2 regions of the Oceanobacillus sp. FSL K6-0127 genome follow, and region 2 is predicted to be linked to the other one. Evidence: riboswitches for the same ligand, from Rfam matches in the RefSeq annotation. Region 2 holds a riboswitch; the other holds the start of a gene.
What was found. Region 2 has a riboswitch for lysine ahead of MHH64_RS10705 (Na+/H+ antiporter NhaC family protein). Riboswitches for the same ligand answer to the same signal wherever they lie in the genome.

Region 1: linked by a shared signal. The riboswitch ahead of dapA (4-hydroxy-tetrahydrodipicolinate synthase) and the one ahead of MHH64_RS10705 (Na+/H+ antiporter NhaC family protein) in region 2 are both predicted to bind lysine.

What each region holds. Positions count from the first base shown of each region.
Region 1 covers NZ_CP150287.1:1,787,217-1,796,799, reverse strand. Annotated here, with positions in the region: gene MHH64_RS09105 (cytochrome d ubiquinol oxidase subunit II) at 1-500, shown strand, start outside; gene cydC (thiol reductant ABC exporter subunit CydC) at 652-2,373, opposite strand; gene cydD (thiol reductant ABC exporter subunit CydD) at 2,370-4,103, opposite strand; gene MHH64_RS09090 (hypothetical protein) at 4,346-4,732, opposite strand; gene MHH64_RS09085 (PC4/YdbC family ssDNA-binding protein) at 4,818-5,048, opposite strand; gene MHH64_RS09080 (universal stress protein) at 5,073-5,507, opposite strand; gene dapA (4-hydroxy-tetrahydrodipicolinate synthase) at 5,839-6,732, opposite strand; lysine riboswitch at 6,841-7,018, opposite strand; gene MHH64_RS09070 (hypothetical protein) at 7,194-7,457, shown strand; gene MHH64_RS09065 (nitroreductase family protein) at 7,519-8,043, opposite strand; gene pdxK (pyridoxine/pyridoxal/pyridoxamine kinase) at 8,214-9,026, shown strand; gene MHH64_RS09055 (YusW family protein) at 9,260-9,583, shown strand, end outside.
Region 2 covers NZ_CP150287.1:2,121,309-2,130,891, reverse strand. Annotated here, with positions in the region: gene MHH64_RS10710 (sodium-dependent transporter) at 1-1,098, opposite strand, end outside; gene MHH64_RS10705 (Na+/H+ antiporter NhaC family protein) at 1,475-3,031, opposite strand; lysine riboswitch at 3,207-3,612, opposite strand; gene yunB (sporulation protein YunB) at 3,819-4,595, opposite strand; gene MHH64_RS10695 (DUF1805 domain-containing protein) at 4,703-5,011, opposite strand; gene MHH64_RS10690 (bifunctional UDP-sugar hydrolase/5'-nucleotidase) at 5,087-6,493, opposite strand; gene MHH64_RS10685 (sulfite exporter TauE/SafE family protein) at 6,506-7,327, opposite strand; gene MHH64_RS10680 (DMT family transporter) at 7,494-8,429, opposite strand; gene MHH64_RS10675 (amidohydrolase) at 8,674-9,583, opposite strand, start outside.

The DNA of each region.
Region 1 (9,583 bases), 330 kb from region 2:
ATATATCCGCTGTCTTCCTTACGTGGTACGCATATAAAACTGGTGATACAAAAGCAACTGATTTGATGCGGAAATACGCACTTGGGTGGGCTTTACCATTGATTATTACTGCTAGTGGCATTGTTTATGAATTAAGCTCTCACAATGAAGCCCACTTTGAACGGATTATGGATTTGTGGTGGATGTTTGCACTTTCCTTTGTATTATGGTTTGCAACAGTATGGCTCATCTGGAAAAGAAGAAACTACGGTATGGCATTCTGGCTGCTTGTCGGTCAATTTGCACTGGCATTTTTCGCGTATGGAGTTTCCCATTATCCGTACTTGCTTTACCCGCATCTTACCATTTATGAAGGGTTCACTAATACGGCGATGGCAATTTCATTAGTATTCGTGTTTATTCTTGGCCTAGCCTTATTGCTTCCCTCCTTGTATTTATTATTACGGCTATTTCTGTTCGATAAAAATTATGTACAAGGAATCAAGAATAAGAAGGAGTGAGCTAAATGTTTCATGATTTTCTAATCTTTGTCGCTCCCATTCTCATTATTCTAATTGCGATTGCGGTTGCATTTTGGGGAGCCGGTAAGGATAAACCTGTAACAAAAGAAGCTGACGAGGACTAATCTTCTCCGTCAGCTTCTTTTTCTTTTTACAGATCTGCCAAAAAGACACTTTGTTCGATTTTCTTCATTTGATAAAAATAACCTTTACTTTTCATCAATTCTTCAAAGGTGCCAGCTTCTGCAATTTCCCCTTGATCCATGACAATAATTTGATCCATTTTCTCAAGCCCTGTTAAACGGTGACTAATTAAAACGACTGTATCATTTTCAGCTACTTCAAATAGCCGTTTATATAGCTGTTCCTCTGTTAATGCATCGATGGACGAGGTTGGTTCATCCAGCAGCCATAATGGTGCTTGTTTTAGCAGTATTCGCGCCAGTGCTAATCGCTGCTTTTCGCCGCCTGAAAGATTCTCTCCCTTTTCTAAAACTTGATCATCCAAACCAAAATGATTTAACTGTACGTGAAACAGAATGTCTTCCATCTCTCTGTCAGCTAATCCATCCTGAGAAATCGCTAAGTTATCTCGAATTGTTCCATAGAAAAAATGGTTCGACTGAAGCATAACATTCGCATGCTCCCAAATGCTCTCAGCTTTTAGATCGGCTACCGATTGATCATTAAGTGAAATAGCACCATCTCGTACCTGGTACAATTTCAGTAAAAGCTGCATAATGGTAGACTTCCCGGACCCACTTGGACCGACAATTGCCGTTTTCGAACCAGCAGGTAAATGAAACGTTAGATCTTTTAATGTATCACGTGATTCTGTCGGAAAAGCAAAGGACACATCATGAAAAGTAATGGAAGGAGCCCGTTTAATTTGCAGCGTTTCGAACGAATCATCCTCATTTCCTTTCCTCTCCATTACCTCATCTAGCCTTGTTACTGCCTGACGACTTTCTTGAAGATAGCTTGGAAAAGCCGCCATCGGAGAAGTATTTTCAAACAGTGTTAAGGATATCATCACAAGCATGGCAAGAAACAAACCATCTAGTTGCTGTACGGATACGAAATATGCACTTACCGTTAGCACGGATACGGAAACAAGTAGGGATAGAAACGTATTTGCCGATTCACTAAATAAACGATGCACATTTTCCCGCTCCTGCTCCAACAAATACGTATCAGCTGATTTTAATAATGCTTCCTCTTTGTCATCTACTTGCTGATATATTTTTAAATCACGAAATCCGTACAGGAATTCTGTTACTTCCGTTGATAAATTGCCTCGCTCACTCCTAACACGATTATCGATTTTCCGTTGCTTCATGCCGATGACTAACGGAACAACCAAAGTGGTTAATAATAATCCAAGTAGCAGAAGCAAGGCTGCTTCAATGGAAAAATAAGCCGTGAAAAGAATGGTAACAAGAAATACAAGAACAAGCACTATCGGTGGGTAAAAAACACGTAAAAAGTAATTTTGCAGCGATTCTACATCGCCAACGATTCTTGCTAGTAAGTCTCCACTGCGATGACTTTGAAAAATAGTTGGTGCGAGTGGCTCCATTTTTTTATAAAACGAAACACGCAAATTACTTAGCATTGTAAAAGTCGCTCGATGTGAAAAATATCTTTCACCATATCGACTTAATGCCGATATTATTCCGAGTAGCTTAACGATCGCAACAAGTACCATCAAGGAATAGATCGGTGGCACTAAGGCTCCCTTGGAAATTAAATAACCACTCGATGAGAATAGCCCGACGGCAGTTACTCCAGCTAGAAATCCACAAGCAATTGAAAAAATGACATCTTTTTTTTCCTGCAACACGATCTTGATGACAGAACGTAATCCCTTCATTTAGTCATCCCTCCCTGCTGTACAGTCACCATATTCCGATAGGCTTCTACCGTTGTTAGTAACTCATCATGTGTTCCTGCTGCCTTAATTTCACCGTTATCTAAAAGGACGATTTTATCAGCCTTTTGAATCGTATGAAGGCGGTGAGCAACCGTAATAACTGTCGAATGTTTTCCTAGTTCCTCCATTGATTTCTGAAGAATTTGTTCCGTTTGCAAATCCAGCCCTGTCGTCGGCTCATCAAAAAGAATGACAGATGGGCGTTTGAGAAATGCTCTGGCTAGCGCTATTCGCTGTTTCTCCCCACCAGAAAGGCCTCTTCCTCCTTCACCGATTAACGTGTCATATCCATGTTCAAGCGAATCCACTAAATCATTAATCCCTGCCTTTTCAGCTGCTTTGATAATTTCTTCTTGATATGCGCTTTTTGTAGAACCAATTGCAATATTCTCTGCAATCGTACCTGAGAATATATACGGATTCTGTGAAATATAACTTAATTGGTCAAACCAATCCTTCTCTCTGTATTGCTTTAAGGAAGTTTCATTTACTTGAATCATTCCCTCCGTTAGCGGGACTAGCCCTGCTAGCATATGCAATAATGTCGTTTTTCCTGATCCCGTTTTTCCGATAATCGCAATCTGCTCAAAAGCTTCGAGTTCTAAATTAATATGCTTTAATGCAAAACCGCCTTCCTTGTAAGAAAATCCTGCTTCATCCACTTTAATATGGACTGGCTTATTTTTCGCCAAGGGTAGTTCTCCCCATCGTGTCTCATCATCTTCGAGTGCAGAAAGCTCTATATCTAATTTATTCGCTGCCGCCATGCTCGTCCGTCCCGTATGAAATGAATTTCCTAGCTCCTTTAATTTCGTGTAAAACTCTGGAGCAAGAATAAGCATTAAAAAGCCAGTAAAAAACGTGATATCTTGAAAAATAATCATTCGAACAGCAACTTCTAACGCGATAAGCCCAATGCTTAGCATAGAAATAAACTCTAAAGCCAGAGAATTCGTAAATGCAATTTTAAGCACTTCCATCGTTGCATCACGGAAATCTAAGCTGCTTTTTTGAATGGTTTTCTCCTGCTCTTTAGACCGTCCAAATAATTTCAATGTTGTTAACCCTTGCAGCGTATCAAGAAACGTACCGGAGAACGCATTCATCTTATCTAGCTGCTGTTCGGATTTGTCTTTCGTATTAAAGCCAATAATTATCATAAATATAGGAATAAATGGTGCGGTAACTAGGATAATAATTCCTGTTGCCATATGTTCCATTAAAATAACAACAAGGATGAAAAGCGGTACAATCGTTGATTGAATAATTTGTGGAATATAGCTGCTAAAATAAGAATCTATTTCATCAACCGTATCCAATAGGAGCCCAACCTTTTGGCCAGACTGTCCTTCCAATGAAGCTTGCATTGAATTTCTTGAAAATGTATGTACAAACAGCCTGCGCAGCTCTCTTTTAGCAAGAGTAGCCATTCTTGCTCCTGCTCTTCCATTCAAATAATTTAGTCCTGTCCGTAAAAAAAGCGCTACGATTAAGCCTATAATTAACGGGCTAATTTCTGAAAATGAATAGCCTTTTAGGAAAATACGATCAATGATTATCACAAATAAATAACCTTGACCGATAATAGCAAACGCAGAAAGAATCGCAAGCACAATAAAAAGTATGAGCTTTCCTTTCTGTTCTGCTGCTATATTCTTCAATCTATTCATTGATTCTCCCCCTAACGAAAGCTATTTTAGTGAACATCTTCACATAAGTATACATGATTTAAAATACCGAAGTAAACGGATAGCTAGGGTGTTAACATAGTTGTCGATTTTAAGGGTGATAAAATTAACCTTGCTCCTTACGTTAGAGAATTTTCACCGTCTCCAAAAGAGGAAGTAGAATTCACGTAAAAACTGCCCAACAAAACGAGCGATCGCATAGTCTCACTTTGTTGGGCAGTCAGCTACTTCTTAATAAATTTTATAGCAAAGTAAATAACGCATGCAATTACAGCATAAATGAAAAACATGACAAAAAAGCCCCATAGTCCCATTACTGCATCTGCAAACTCCATGTTTCCCCGATTCGTAATTGCTTGCTGCAATTCAATTGCAAAAACGATAACAACCATAATGGTGAACGTATAGATAAAGGAAAATATCGTCGTACTCCATTTAAGCTTTTCCAATAGCTTGAAAAAGATATAGACAAAGAAGAAAATCGTCATTCCCATAAAGCCCATAATCCAAAAATGGAGTTCTTTATCTGTCATATGTAGACCGAACATGTCTGTAAGGATGTCATGAATATTATTTACAATTTCCGCAAGAGTAATAACGATTTCTCTCATTTTATCTCCCACTTTTCATTTGTCTTTATTACAATTTATCCAAATCATCAGCCATCTCCCAAAGTCAGTAATTTAGATAATCGTTCTATTCCGAAAGCGCGTTTAAATTTGCCAATGCTTTCTTCAATTGGACAATCTCTTCTTCTGTTAAAGTAACACCTTTACCCATCTTTTCCTTACCAGGTGCCCAGTCTCGTAAATCATATTTTGGTGGGCGACCATTCCAGCTGATCACATTCAATTCCTTTGTCCATCCTTTTGGCGACTCCGAAATAACAGCAATTGTTTCTACAATTTTATAATTTAATTCAGCCATATTCATACTCCTTTATGCTTCATTCTATTTAACAATCAAAACAGGGCACTTGGCGTTCTGTACAATCGTATTGCTCACACTACCTAACAGAAGACTTTTTATATTACTAAGCCCCCGATTGCCTACAATGATCAAATCTATTTCGTTAGCTAAAGCATATTCACAAATCGCTCTCCCCGGGTTGCGCTGTGAAAAGTCCGTCCGAATTTCCGTTATCGTAACAATTCCTAATGCTTCCATTTCCTTCTTGATTTGATGTAGTTCCGGTAAAAGAAATTCTGCATCTGCCATGGATATGTTGCCTGCAATAGCTGTCTCGTTACTTTTAATTCCCGGTGTCACAACAGAAATAACATGTACTTCTGCTTTTTCTGTAATTGACGCCTGATTCTTTGCCTCTTTAATCGCCTTTTTACTACGATTTGAACCATCATACGATACGAGAATTTTTCGATTCATTTGCATTCCTCACTTTATTAAAGGTTAGCTACTTAATCCACTTAATTTATTATACATGGATACGTCTAGAGAGGTTAATTTTTTAATGGCTTTCGTCAGACTTCATATTTGTTAAGTTGACACTGATGTACGGACTGCGCCCCATATTTTGGAGTAGGTTCGACTTATCGAACATTCCTGCGCAGGTGATTCACTCCAGGGTATAAGTGCTACTAATCTATGTCTTCCCAAGTCGGTAAGTCTTCGTTATCGTGTCATAAGGTATTTATCCACAGCATTCCCTGGTATCAAAAAAAGGAATAAGCTTCACTGCTTACTCCTTTTCTCTAACTTAATATCCGATTGCGTTTTTCACTTCATAGGCCGCTACTAGTTTACAAATAGACGCTCTTTCTGACTCCGTCAATGGTACAAGTGGTAGACGAACACCACCAACTGGTACTCCAATATGGTTCAGTGCTTCTTTTACTGGGGTAGGGCTTGGAGCTGAAAACAATGCTTTCATTACTGGCAAAATATGTCGGTGTATAGCACTGGCATTAGCTACATCACCATTCTGAAAAAGCTTTACCATCTCTTGCATCTCATTACCTAATATGTGTGATGCTACAGAAATAACCCCAGTTCCACCTACAGCAAGTGTCGGCAATGTCAGACTATCATCCCCGCTGTAAACAGTAAAATTATCAGAAGTATGGCTTATAATCTCCGAAACCTTATCTAAATCCCCACTAGCTTCTTTTAGTGAAACAATGTTTGGGATTCCAGAAAGTCGAACAATCGTTTCTAATTCCATGTTTACCACACTTCTACCTGGAATATTATAAAGCATGACAGGAAGTGCTGTACTTTCTGCAATCGATTTAAAATGCTGATACATGCCTTCTTGTGACGGTTTATTATAGTAAGGAACAACAAGCATAATCCCGTCAACACCTGTAGCCGCTGCCTCTTTCGTTAATTCAATAGATGCTCTTGTATTATTCGTACCAGTTCCCGCAATAACAGGAATCCTTCCATTTACTTCTTCTGCAACTGTTTGAAATAACTTCACTTTTTCATTATTAGAGAGTGTTGGTGATTCCCCCGTTGTCCCAGCAACAACTAAACCTTCTGTACCGTTTGCTATCAAGTAATTAACTAACCCCTTTGTTCGTTCAAAATCAATTTCTCCCGCCTCATTAAACGGAGTAACCATTGCTGTTAATACATTACCAAAATTCATATCAATACACCCTTTTCATCCAATATTTTATTGATGCTTTAGGACCAAATTAAAAAGCAGCAACGAGAGAGAGCTCGCTGCCGCTTATAGAACATTATTTACCGTTCTAAGCTTGATAGCCCTCCATATAGTTTCCTATATGACAGTCCCGTATCTATTTGATAACAGGCCCAGCTTCAGAAGATGAGTCTTCTTCCACTTCGGCAAATCCCCCTTTCCTCACATTTCTTCAGAGCTCATTCTCCTCCATGTAAGTATTAATGGTCTTTGCACCTCTACCCTTACTTTACAAATCTAAAATAAGAAAGTATTTAATTATTATGTGTATTATAACAGGGATATATCTAGAAAACAAGCATTTGAACCACAAGAAAAGAACAGCATTACTTTCAAAATGATGGGCAGGATAAGCGAACAAAACATACGCTATTACATAACTTAATTCTGAGGAGGTAATTAAGATGGAGCGAAATTCATATCGTGACCTCCCTGCAAATTTCGGTGATAAGCTAATTCTAGTAGGTGGTTTAATTAGTACCATTGGAAGTAATTTGGCAGTTATTGGTTCCTTTATCACATACGAACAAGAAAAAGAAGTGGAACTACAAGTAAATCAGGAAAAGATACAGATGGATCAGCAGATTCTATTGATGCAGCAGCAAATAACAGACTTGCAAAAAAAGATAGATATGCTATATCAAGATCAAAATCACGGGAAGTCATAGTTGCATGTTAAGCAAAGAAACTGTTGTCCAAACTTATGTTTAGAGAACAGTTTCATGCATTTTAGCTAAATGTATCATAATGTACAATTTCTTCTCTTGCTAGGTGTTTTTTCGGTTTTAATGCTTCTTGAGGATACCCCATTCCCAAAATAGCGACAATACGGTGTTCTTCCGGAATGCTAAGCAGCTTTCGCACATGATTTTCCCTATCGATGGATTCGTTCTCATCCTCGGAATGATAAACCGCTCCAAACGCTGCACCAAGCCCAACCTCAACTGCTTCGAGCCAAATAAACGCACAAGCAATTGATGCATCCTGCAGCCAGTATTTACTTGTTTGGGGCTTTCCCGTAACGACAATCGCCGCCTGTGCCTCTTTTAACCATTTCATATAAGGTGTTGTTGCAGCAAGACTGTCCAAGGTAGAACGATTCCTTACTACAATTAACGACTTTGACGGAAGATTATTTCCTGATGGTGCATAATAACCTGCATCCACGACTTTTTCTAGTACTTCATTCGGAATGCAACGGTTAACATACGCAGTAATTTCGCGCCTTTCTTGTATCGCTTGAAAAACATCCATCGTACAACCTCTCTCCCTTTATTCTTATTTTCTGTATTAATCATATCAAACTAATATGATTTAGACCACCAAACGTCAAGTTATTTTTAACAATCCATGAGTATGTGTTTAGTGACAGACCCTTCAAAAGTGCTATAATAAAAATTAGCATTCTAGAGGAGGTTCTATCAATGACAATGAAAAAAACGTTAACACTTGCAGGTTCGGACACAAGTGGAGGTGCAGGTATCGCTGCTGATTTAAAAACGTTTCAGGAGCATGATGTATATGGTATGACTGCATTAACCTGCATCGTTACAATGAATCCAGAGGGATGGAATCATCACGTAACACCAATTGACCTGGATCTTGTAAACAGACAATTAGACACGATTCTATCCGTCGGAGTAGACGCGATGAAATCCGGTATGTTAGGCTCGGTTGATATCATTAAGCTTGGTGCAGAAAAAATCGATGCATATAAAATTAATAATTTCGTACTAGATCCAGTTATGGTTTGTAAAGGCGAAGATGAAGTATTACAGCCGGAAAATACAGACGCAATGCGTGAATATCTTCTTCCGCGCGCACTCGTTACAACACCTAACTTATTTGAAGCTAGTCAATTAGCACAGACTAAGCCCTTAAAATCAATTGAAGATATGAAACAAGCTGCATTAAAAATCCACGAGCTCGGTGCCAAGAATGTTGTCATTAAAGGCGGCAAGGCGCTGGATCATGAAAAAGCGATTGATTTATTTTATGATGGTACAGACTTTGAAATACTTGAAAAAGAAAAAGTCGATACCACATATAATCATGGAGCTGGATGTACATTTGCTGCAGCAATCACAGCAAATCTAGCAAATGGCAAAAGTGTAAAGGAATCTGTATTTGCTGCTAAGGATTTTGTTACTGCAGCAATTGCTAATGGTTGGAAGCTAAATGAATATGTTGGCCCAGTTATGCATGGTGCCTACAACAAAGTAACAAACAACAAATAAATATTAGAACAAGCCTTGGAAACGACTGCATTCGATTTTCAAGGCTTTTAATAAGCATTAGAATTCACAATCACTTCCTGATACAAATTACTTAGAATATTCTAGTTCTATCATTCGAATCTACAATTAAGATTCTTACCATAGGTGAAAAGATACAAAATGCTATTACATCGTTTAGTTTTTAGGCTTTTGGGCAATATAGTGGTATAAACTATTAGATAGGAGTGAGCACCATGAAAAAGTTTATGGTACTAATAACAATAACAACATTAGCCTTTCTTATTGCAGCATGTGGAACTACGGAAGAAGATACAAATCCTCCAGCGGATAATAATGCGGGAGAGACGGAAAACAACGCCACAAACGATCAAGATAATGCTTCTAACGATCAAAATAATGGCAATACAGACAGTGGTTCAGCGACAGATAATAATGCAACGAATGACAGTGATAATGTAACAACAGATACGGAATCCGATTACGCGTTTACTAGCTTTGATTTAGAAGCAGATTTCGAAGGAACAGAAGATATTGTCGAAGTAGAATATGAGCAGGAT
Region 2 (9,583 bases):
AACAGCGGCTAAACCACCGCCTATTAGGACTGCTTTTTTCCTTGAGATTTGGAATTTATCCGACAAACCAGATACATACGTTTCTGTAATTGAGATTAATGAGGTTAATCCAGCTAACATTAACGAAACAAAGAATAATACCCCAAAAAGTTCGTTAAAGGCTGTGAATTCATTAATGATTGCTGGAAATGCTACGAATGCTAAGCCAACTCCACCACTTACAACTTCATTAATCGGCAAACCTGACTGTAAAGCCATAAATCCTAAAATACCAAACACACCAATACCCGCTAACAATTCAAAACCAGAATTCGCAAATCCTACGATAAAAGCGTTATTTGTAATGTCTGATTTCTTTGGCAAATAACTGGCGTACGTAATCATAATTGCAAAAGCAATGGATAAACTAAAGAAAATTTGTCCATATGCCGCAATCCATACATCCGGTGAAAAAATTTGGCCGAAATCAGGTGCAAAAAACGCATCCAATCCTTGCATAGCTCCTGGAAGGGTTAGTGCTCGAATAACAATGATGAGGAATATAATGACTAATGCTGGAATAAAAATACGATTTGCAATTTCAATCCCTTTCTTCACACCTTTAAATAGAATTCCTAATACCAGTGCCCAAACAATGATTAAAGGAATTAATACACCAGGAACCAGATTCCCTATCTGTCCTGGGACTTCTGCTAAATTTAGATAATCGCCATATAAAAATCCTTGTGTATCCTCTCCCCACCCTAAATTAAAAGAAAAAACAGAATACGATATGGCCCAGGCAACGATTACCGAATAATAGGTTGAAATAATAAATGCTACTGCAACTCCCCACCAGCCAACCCATTCTGTTTTTTTATGCATTCGTTTAAACGTTAATGGTGCAGAACCTCGATACTTATGTCCCATTGTAAATTCCAATATCAAAATCGGAATTCCGGCGGTGAGCAGTGCAAACAGATAAGGAATCAGAAATGCTCCGCCGCCATTTTCATAGGCAACTGCAGGAAAACGCCAAATGTTCCCAAGGCCGATAGCCGATCCGGCTGCCGCCAAAATAAAACCTGCCCTTGTCCCCCACTGAGAACGATTTTCCATGACCAAACCTCCCCTTTTTTTATACAAGCTCTGTATTATTTATATTATGAAGGTTTACAATAATTACTCTTTTCTGATATATTTATTACATAGTTTCCTTACGAAGAACAAAAGCGCAAGCGCCCGGTTAGCGACGTACGGACTGGACTGAGCCGCAGGAGATAAAGGAAACACGACGACCGCAGGGAGTCGATGTTGACTTATCGTACGGAGGTGAGGGAAGTCTCGCTAGTCGCTGGGCGCTGGAGCTGGACGTAGCCGTTTAGGTAACTAAGTTATCCACAGCATTCAAATTTTATAGTTTCCTGGTGCAACAAAAAAAGATGTGTGATGACATTACTGTCATCACACATCTTAGAAATTTTTCAGCCTATATTTATTTCGCTGTTTTACTTTTTAAAACAGTACGATATACAAATACAATCCCAAAAAGGAATACAAGTGTAACTGCCAAGGAAAGCATAATTTGCCCTGTCAATCCAAGCAGTAAAAACCCTAGTATTGCTACAACTGCTGCAAGTATTGCATATGGCAGCTGCGTTAATACGTGATCAATATGGTTAGCCCCTGCTCCTGTTGAGGAGAGAATCGTCGTATCGGAAATAGGTGAGCAATGATCACCAAATACAGCTCCTGCAAGTACAGCTGCTAATGCCGGCAGTAATAACTCAACATTTGTATTGCTCATTACTTCTGCTGCAATTGGAAGCATGATACCAAATGTACCCCATGAAGACCCAGTAGACAATGCCATCATCGCTGCAATAACAAAGAATATTAACGGTAGATAGCTAACACCTATAGAGGAATCATTAACTAAATTTGCTAAATAGGTCCCTGTTTCCAATGTACCGATTACCGAACCGATCATCCAAGCTAAAATGAGAATATAAATAGCCGGAAGCATCGTTTTTGTCCCTTCTACAAAGATTTTCATAGAATTTGCTTTTGGCTTTCCTTGGACTAAATGAAAAATAAAAGCAGTCAATACGGCTAAAATACCACCAATTGCTAATGATTTGTTAACATCTGTATTCGCAAAAGCATCCAATATCGTAGCATTTCCATCTGTTGCTTGAATACCCGTAGTTATCATTGCTACAACGGTAGCTACAAAAAGAACTAAGATTGGTATAAATAAATGGTATACCTTTCCGTTTTGATTTGGCTTAAACACATCGCCTAAATCCCCTGCAACCGTATTCTGCTCTGGATTCAAAAGCTCTCCTGTTTCCATCGCACGTTTTTCATGTGTACGCATTGGACCAATATTAAATTGAAAATACGCTACAATAAATACAAGCAGGACTGCTGCTATTGCATAAAAATTCATCGGAATCATCCAGATAAATGCCTCAATCGGCTGATATTCTGTAATTTCATTGGCAGCAAACAATCCACCAAGAATTCCAATAATATAAGCTCCCCAGCTTGAGATAGGCGAAATAACTGTTATCGGGGCTGATGTTGAATCAATATAATAGGCAAGCTTCGCTCTGGACACTTTGTGACGATCTGTTAATGGTCTTGCAATTTGACCAACTGCAAGGCTGTTAAAATAGTCATCAATAAAAATAATCAATCCTAAAACGCCTGTCATTAACTGTGCACCTCTACGTGTTTTCACTCGTTTCATCATCCAGTCACCAAAAGCTCTGCTTCCTCCGGATGCTTGTAAAAAGGCAGTCATGATACCTAATAATAATAAAAATCCAATTAACTGAATATTTCCTGTATTAGGTGCTCCCTCTGAAACAAAAATTTCATAAAATACATACCAAATTTCCTTAACTGCTTGCAACACATTAAAATCATGAATAAATAATGCTCCAATTATTATCCCTGATCCTAATGATAATAAAATTTTCCTCGTTGTAATAACGAGCACCAGCATGATTAATGCTGGAATAATCGAATAAATTGTACCTTCCATTGTAATCCCCCCATAATTATTTCTCAGATGTGGTTTTCGAGATAAACGAGTTGATGATGAAATGTTGGTTTACGACATATGTACGTGCTAGCTTCTTAAAAAAGCACACAAAAAAACAATGACAGAAAATAACCATCATTGTTTTTTACAATTACAATATACGTTATCCTCCATCTCGATCAGTAGTTCTCCATGCACATCCATTTCAGCGGTTGTTCAAAAAGTCCGGTAAAAATGACACATCGAGATCAGTAGACCTTCGACTAAGTACCGACACGTCCTGTGTCGAACGTCGAAGTCACCACATCCTGTGGAAGCTCGTTGGCTTGCTTTTCCGTTCTTCACGTATTAATTGCATACGTTACGGTACGGGGAGCTTCGCCGCCTCGAACTTCTCGGTCCTTTTTATCCTCTTTTTTGAACTCTCACTTTAAGCATGACAGTACATCTCTTGTTCAAAGATATACCAGCAAATAATAAGTTTGACTCTTATTACGCTTCGGCAAATACCCCTTTCACCAACCATCACTGTTGTCATTCTCCGGTGGATTACTTATAATATTTGCGCCTCTACCTCACCGATCTGATAAGGTTTATTATTGAGTTAAAGGATATTCATAAAGTCCGGTAAAAGTGACACTTCGAATTTCTTCGTTAGCTTGCTTTTCCGTTCCTCACGTATTAATTGCATACGTTCCGGTACGGGAAGCTACGCTGCCTCGAACTTCTCGGTCCTTTTTATCCTCCTTTTGAATACACATAGTTACTCCCATACTATACTAGATTTTTAGTTATTCTGCAAGTCGTCTTTTGGTATAGCAATTGACGGACCATCACTGCCACCACCATAGAAATCTGGAACCTTGCCCATAATGGCACTACCATCCAAGTATATCTCCGTATTAACTGTTGTTACATCGGATGTAAATGGGATGACAATCTGCACATCCGCCTCTACATTAATATAAAGCGATACCCAAGCACCATTAATACCAAATTCCTCAATTTCACGTACAACATTTGTCCGAACATTCCCTACAACCTCGAAATTAATCGGTATTTTCGGACCTAGGTTTGCAAGTACCGTATTTCCGGTAACCTGCCCTAAAGGGATCTCAACCAATGTCGGATCCTGTTTCGCCATATCTTCAGCACCATCACTATATTCATATGGTTCGGTAAGCGGATCTTCAAATTCCAATGGGTCACCGCGGTTAACGTTGATGAAAAATTCTTCCACCCTGTCTGTTGCGACTCGATTAATTTCACTGATGATAGAATTGTTCCAGTTATACGTTGAAAAATTCCCTTCATTGTCATATGTAATATTTACCATGTCATCAAAACTATAATCTTCAACATACCGAACGGCTGAATTGATCGCCCGCGTTGCAAACTCATCGACTCTTCTTTCCGCTATATGCATTAGAACTGGTTCAATTCGTTTATCAATTAATTGCATACTTAAAAATACACAGACTACAAAAATAATCATCGTTATGATTAAAATATGTTTCCCTGGAGGCAATGCTGTTCGTTTGCGAAAACGTTTTTTATGTCTCAACTCAGGAACCCCCTCTGGAATAATCCTATGCTTGTTCCACAGGGGGTAGACTAAGTAATTTATAAACATAATAAAAATGCCTCCCTAATGGAAGACATTTGCATTAATTATGATATTCTTAACAAAGCTTCTTTACCCGTCATACCAACTTCCCAGCCATAAGCTTTTGAAGCATCTGTTATCTTCTGTAATGGAGCGTGTAATAATTCATCGATCGTTCGCACACCCATCGCACGCCCCGCGATAACATTACGCTCCATTAATTTTGGAACTTCATTAAAAATATCTACATCCAATGCCGCACACATAATATAGCCAATGTCATTGGATATCGTCAGCAAATTCGTTTTTGGAAGCTCAACACGTACTGCCATAAAAATCATGCCGTCTACTTCAAGTGGATTTACCGTAATCATAATGAATTGCCCCCTTCGCAATGTACCATATATGTGTATGCATGAAGGGGCCAACATGTCACAAGCAGCGGCCTCTTAGGAATAATATGGAAATTTAGCACGAAGCGTTTTTGCGAGCAAATCCCTTAAAAATTCCGGGACAAAATATTGCTTCGAATCCGATTTCGCTACCTCCGGTAATAGACGGCCGAATGTGAAGGTATCGGCAGTCGCGATATAGTATGTTCGATCTGGATCGATCTCTTCTCCATTTTCTAACAGAACCTGTTTCACATACTCCTCACCATTTTTATGAAATCCTGTTTCTACCTGGATTCCTGCAAACATCATTCTTCCCAGTACTTTCCCACGAAATCCAAAGCCTTTCAATGCCAGCTGCATAAATTCCTTTGTTAATGATACACGGACAACTTCGATCAATTCATTTCCTTTCAGATCCACAACAACAGGATTAATTGGATGTGGGCAAATCCGATGAATATCTCCATACGTGATAGCCCCTACTGGTAAGCTTTCCAGTAACAGACCGTTATTCAACATCGCAGCATCGGCTTTTGTCCATTCCTTAACTGTATTCGTCAGCTCCTGCATGATTGGTGTATCCTTATACCAATTAACAGTCAATGGACTGTCAATCTGTACAACGGTTTCACCAAGCAAGCTATTAGCCTCATTTAGCATCACGTGTAATGTCTGCTCCGTTTCAGCATCTTTTTCCAAATGCGTAATGTCAGCTGTATATGCCTCTTTTTTCACCAATTTTTTCTGCTTATGGTCCCAAGTAAGAATAACTTCACCTATATAAGCGCAATGCTTTCCTGCTGCAGTAATCACAGCATTATTGATATATTCGCCACTACGAAGCAAATGATGTGTATGGCCACCAATAATCGCATCTACAGCATCATACCTTCTTGCAATTTCTTGATCGATGGTAATACCAAGATGCGACATGACAATGATTATATCAACGGAATTCTCTAGATCTTTCATATACTTATCCAACACTTCAAATTCAGGTGAAACATACCAATTTAACAGCTCATAAAAGGCATTAAATGGCGCAGTTAAACCAATCATACCAATTTTCACACCATGCTTTGTCTCAATATTTACTGTCGGACGTAACCATGGTGGCTGCATGTTATCAGTACTATGCAGGTTCGCACATGTGACTTCGAATGCAGCTTCATCATATAAATGGTATAAATCCTGATGAGACATTGTAATCCCTTCGTTATTGCCGATGGTAACATAATCATAACCTGCATCATTTAATAGCTTGACATTCGCTTTTCCCATTGTTGCCTCTGTTATAGAATGAGATCGGTCTACATGATCTCCAATATCAATTGTCCAGTTTGATTCACCACGTTGATTCCGTAGCGCTCGTGCTTCTTTTAAATAAGTCACAACACGTGGCCATTGTTTAAAATCACTATGTAAATCATTCGTATAATAAAAGTAGAATTTCTCTTCCATTTACATAACCCCTTAGGATAATCCTTGATAAATCATACGCAATCCAATAAAAATTAAAATGACGCGCAATCCCCATTCCAATACTTTTCCAGGAAGAAGCTGATTCACCTTTGCTCCTAACTTCCCACCAATCCAAGCACCTGGGATAAAGAATAACACATATTCCCATGCAATATGTCCAAGCACAATATGTGTACTAGCACCAACAATGCTAACAAAGAAAATCATAAACATTGATGTTGCGGTTGCAATATGTGCAGGAAACCCGAACAACAGAATCATTGCCGGCACCATAATGGAACCACCACCAATTCCAAAAAGCCCGGATAACGTCCCAACAATTAAGGATAGCACAAACGCTCCTAAGATCGGTACACGATATCGATATGTTTCTCCGAATAATTCAAATGTACGGACACCTTTTTCATCCCCAGTGAATTCCTTTTTAGGATTCCGATCCCTTTTAATAAAGAAAAGAAGGGATATAACGATCATTAATACGCCAAAATATAATAAAAATGACTTCGAATCAACAAACTGATTTAACCATGAACCAATTGCTCCGCCTGGAATACTTCCCGTCAGAAATAAAAGTCCAGTTTTATAATCAACTCGTTTCACTTTTGCATATGACAGTGTTGAGGATAGTGCTGTAACAATCATTGCAATTAAAGAAATCCCAACAATGGATTGTGGAGTCACCCAGGAAAAGCTATCTAAAAACGAGCTAACCAACAGTAACGTTGGTATAAGAATAATTCCTCCGCCAAGCCCCATAATGGATCCAACAAATGCGGTAATCAGACCAATCGTTAAACATATTAAAAAAACCAAAACAACCCCTACCATCTGTAATATTGTATCTATATCTTATCATATTGATGAATGAAACTCGCATTGTATCTTGTTGAAAATATTTCTCATTATACGAGTACGAATGAGTAAACCTTGTGTATCAAATGAATTACTAACTTAGCAACAAACAACACGATACTTTTTCTTAGTCATCGTAACGTTTCCTTATATTAATGCCTGTCAAAGTCTTCTTATAAATATACCGATCCATTATACCAGATCCTAAAATAACTCCCGTTACAATTAGAATAAAGCCAAAGAAATGAGCAACTGAAATTTGTTCACCAAGAAATAAAAAAGATCCCAGCAATGCAAAGAAAGGTTGTAAATTCATAAATATCGATGCTTTCCCTGGCCCTACATTTTGAATCGCATGATTGTACAGAAATTGACCAAGTGCAGTTGCAAAAATAGCGGAAGCAAGGAAAATAGACCACCCAACCAACGTCCCATCCTGCAAGCTCGATATTCCTTCTGGCTCCAAAACGAAACTGATACAAAATAATAAAAATGATCCTATCAATAAAGTTGTTGCAGTAACTAATCTCGCTCCCATCGTTTCTGTTGCTTTTTTTATGTAGATAAAACTTAACGCTTGAGATAGTACTGCAAGAAAAATATAAATATCACCGATATTCATTGTCAAACCATTTATATTCCCAACAAGAATAACGAAAGAAACACCGGACAAACCAAAAATAATGCCAATTATCCTCATTAAGGAAAGCTTATCTTTTAACATTTTACTCGCAAGTATGGAAGTAAATAACGGAACTGTCCCTAAAAGCAAACCTGAATTAGAGGCACTCGTTTGCGTCAACCCAACCGATAGAAAGAAATGATGGCCAACTACCCCTGTAACGGAAACAAGAATAATGTAAGATAATTCTTGTTTTTTAGGTAAACGTATTTGTTTTCTTGCCCATAAGATTAAATACACAACAACAGCTGCTAAGAAAATGCGAAAAGAAGTGATCGTCACTGCTGAAAATTGCCCTACAATCACTTTAATTGCAATTACATTAAATCCCCACATGACCATTACTAAAATAAGTTGCCCATACATTAGGGAATTCCCCATTTAATCCCTTCTTTCGTTACGTTTGCAACCATAGCTATCTAAATTCACTGCTAATTATAGATGATTTTTTACCGTATTACGTTTTTCAGAACCATAGTTAAAGGCTGATTTTTATAAAATATGGTCGAGCATCCTAAGTTAGCCCGACCTGGTAACTATTTCTTATCTTCTACGATACCATATAATACTGCTCTATCCTTATATATCTGTAATACAAATCAATCAAATATTAACAACTATTTGTTCACACCTCTTCCCCCTCAATATATACATGTTCCGCTTTAGACAATAAATCAAAAGGACTCCCACTCCAAATAACGAAATCAGCATCCTTCCCTGGCTCAATGGATCCTACACGATCTTCAATACCTAGATGTTTTGCAGCATTTAATGTGATTGTTTGAAGTGCCTCCTGTTCACTTAGCCCATTCCGAATTGCATGAACAGCACTTGTAACAAGATAGTCAATCCCAACAACTGGATGATCTGTAGTTAACGAGCATGCTATTCCAGCATCCATTAACGTTTTAATTGTAGTCCAGCCTTTATCCTTTAATTCCACTTTCGAACGTGTAGACATCGTTGGCCCAACGGATACTTTCACGTCATGTTTAGCTATGAACGCTGCAATTTTATGTCCTTCTGTACAGTGTTCAATAGTCATATCGATATCAAATTCACGTTTGATACGCAATGCTGTCAGAATATCATCCGCGCGATGGGCATGAACACGTAATGGAATCTCCTTCTTCAATACTTTCGCTAAATTCTCTAAGTCTAGCTTTCGTTCCTTCTCCTCGTTATGTAAATAATTTTGTGCTTCGATTAATTTCTCCCTTAGCTGTGCAGCAACACCCATTCTCGTAACAGGCATTCTTCCTTTTCCACCGTGAAATCGTTTCGGATTTTCTCCTAAGGCAGCCTTCATACCTGATGGAGATTTTACGACCATCTCATCTACAATATTTCCAGCGGTTTTTAATATTACCATTTCTCCCCCAATAACATTGGCACTACCCGGCATGATTTGGGCCGTGGTAACACCAGATTTTCTAGCATCCTCAAAACCTATTTCCATTGGATTAATTCCATCAATAGCACGCAAGCTAGGGGTAACGGAACTACTCGTTTCATTATAATCAGCTCCTTCTAAC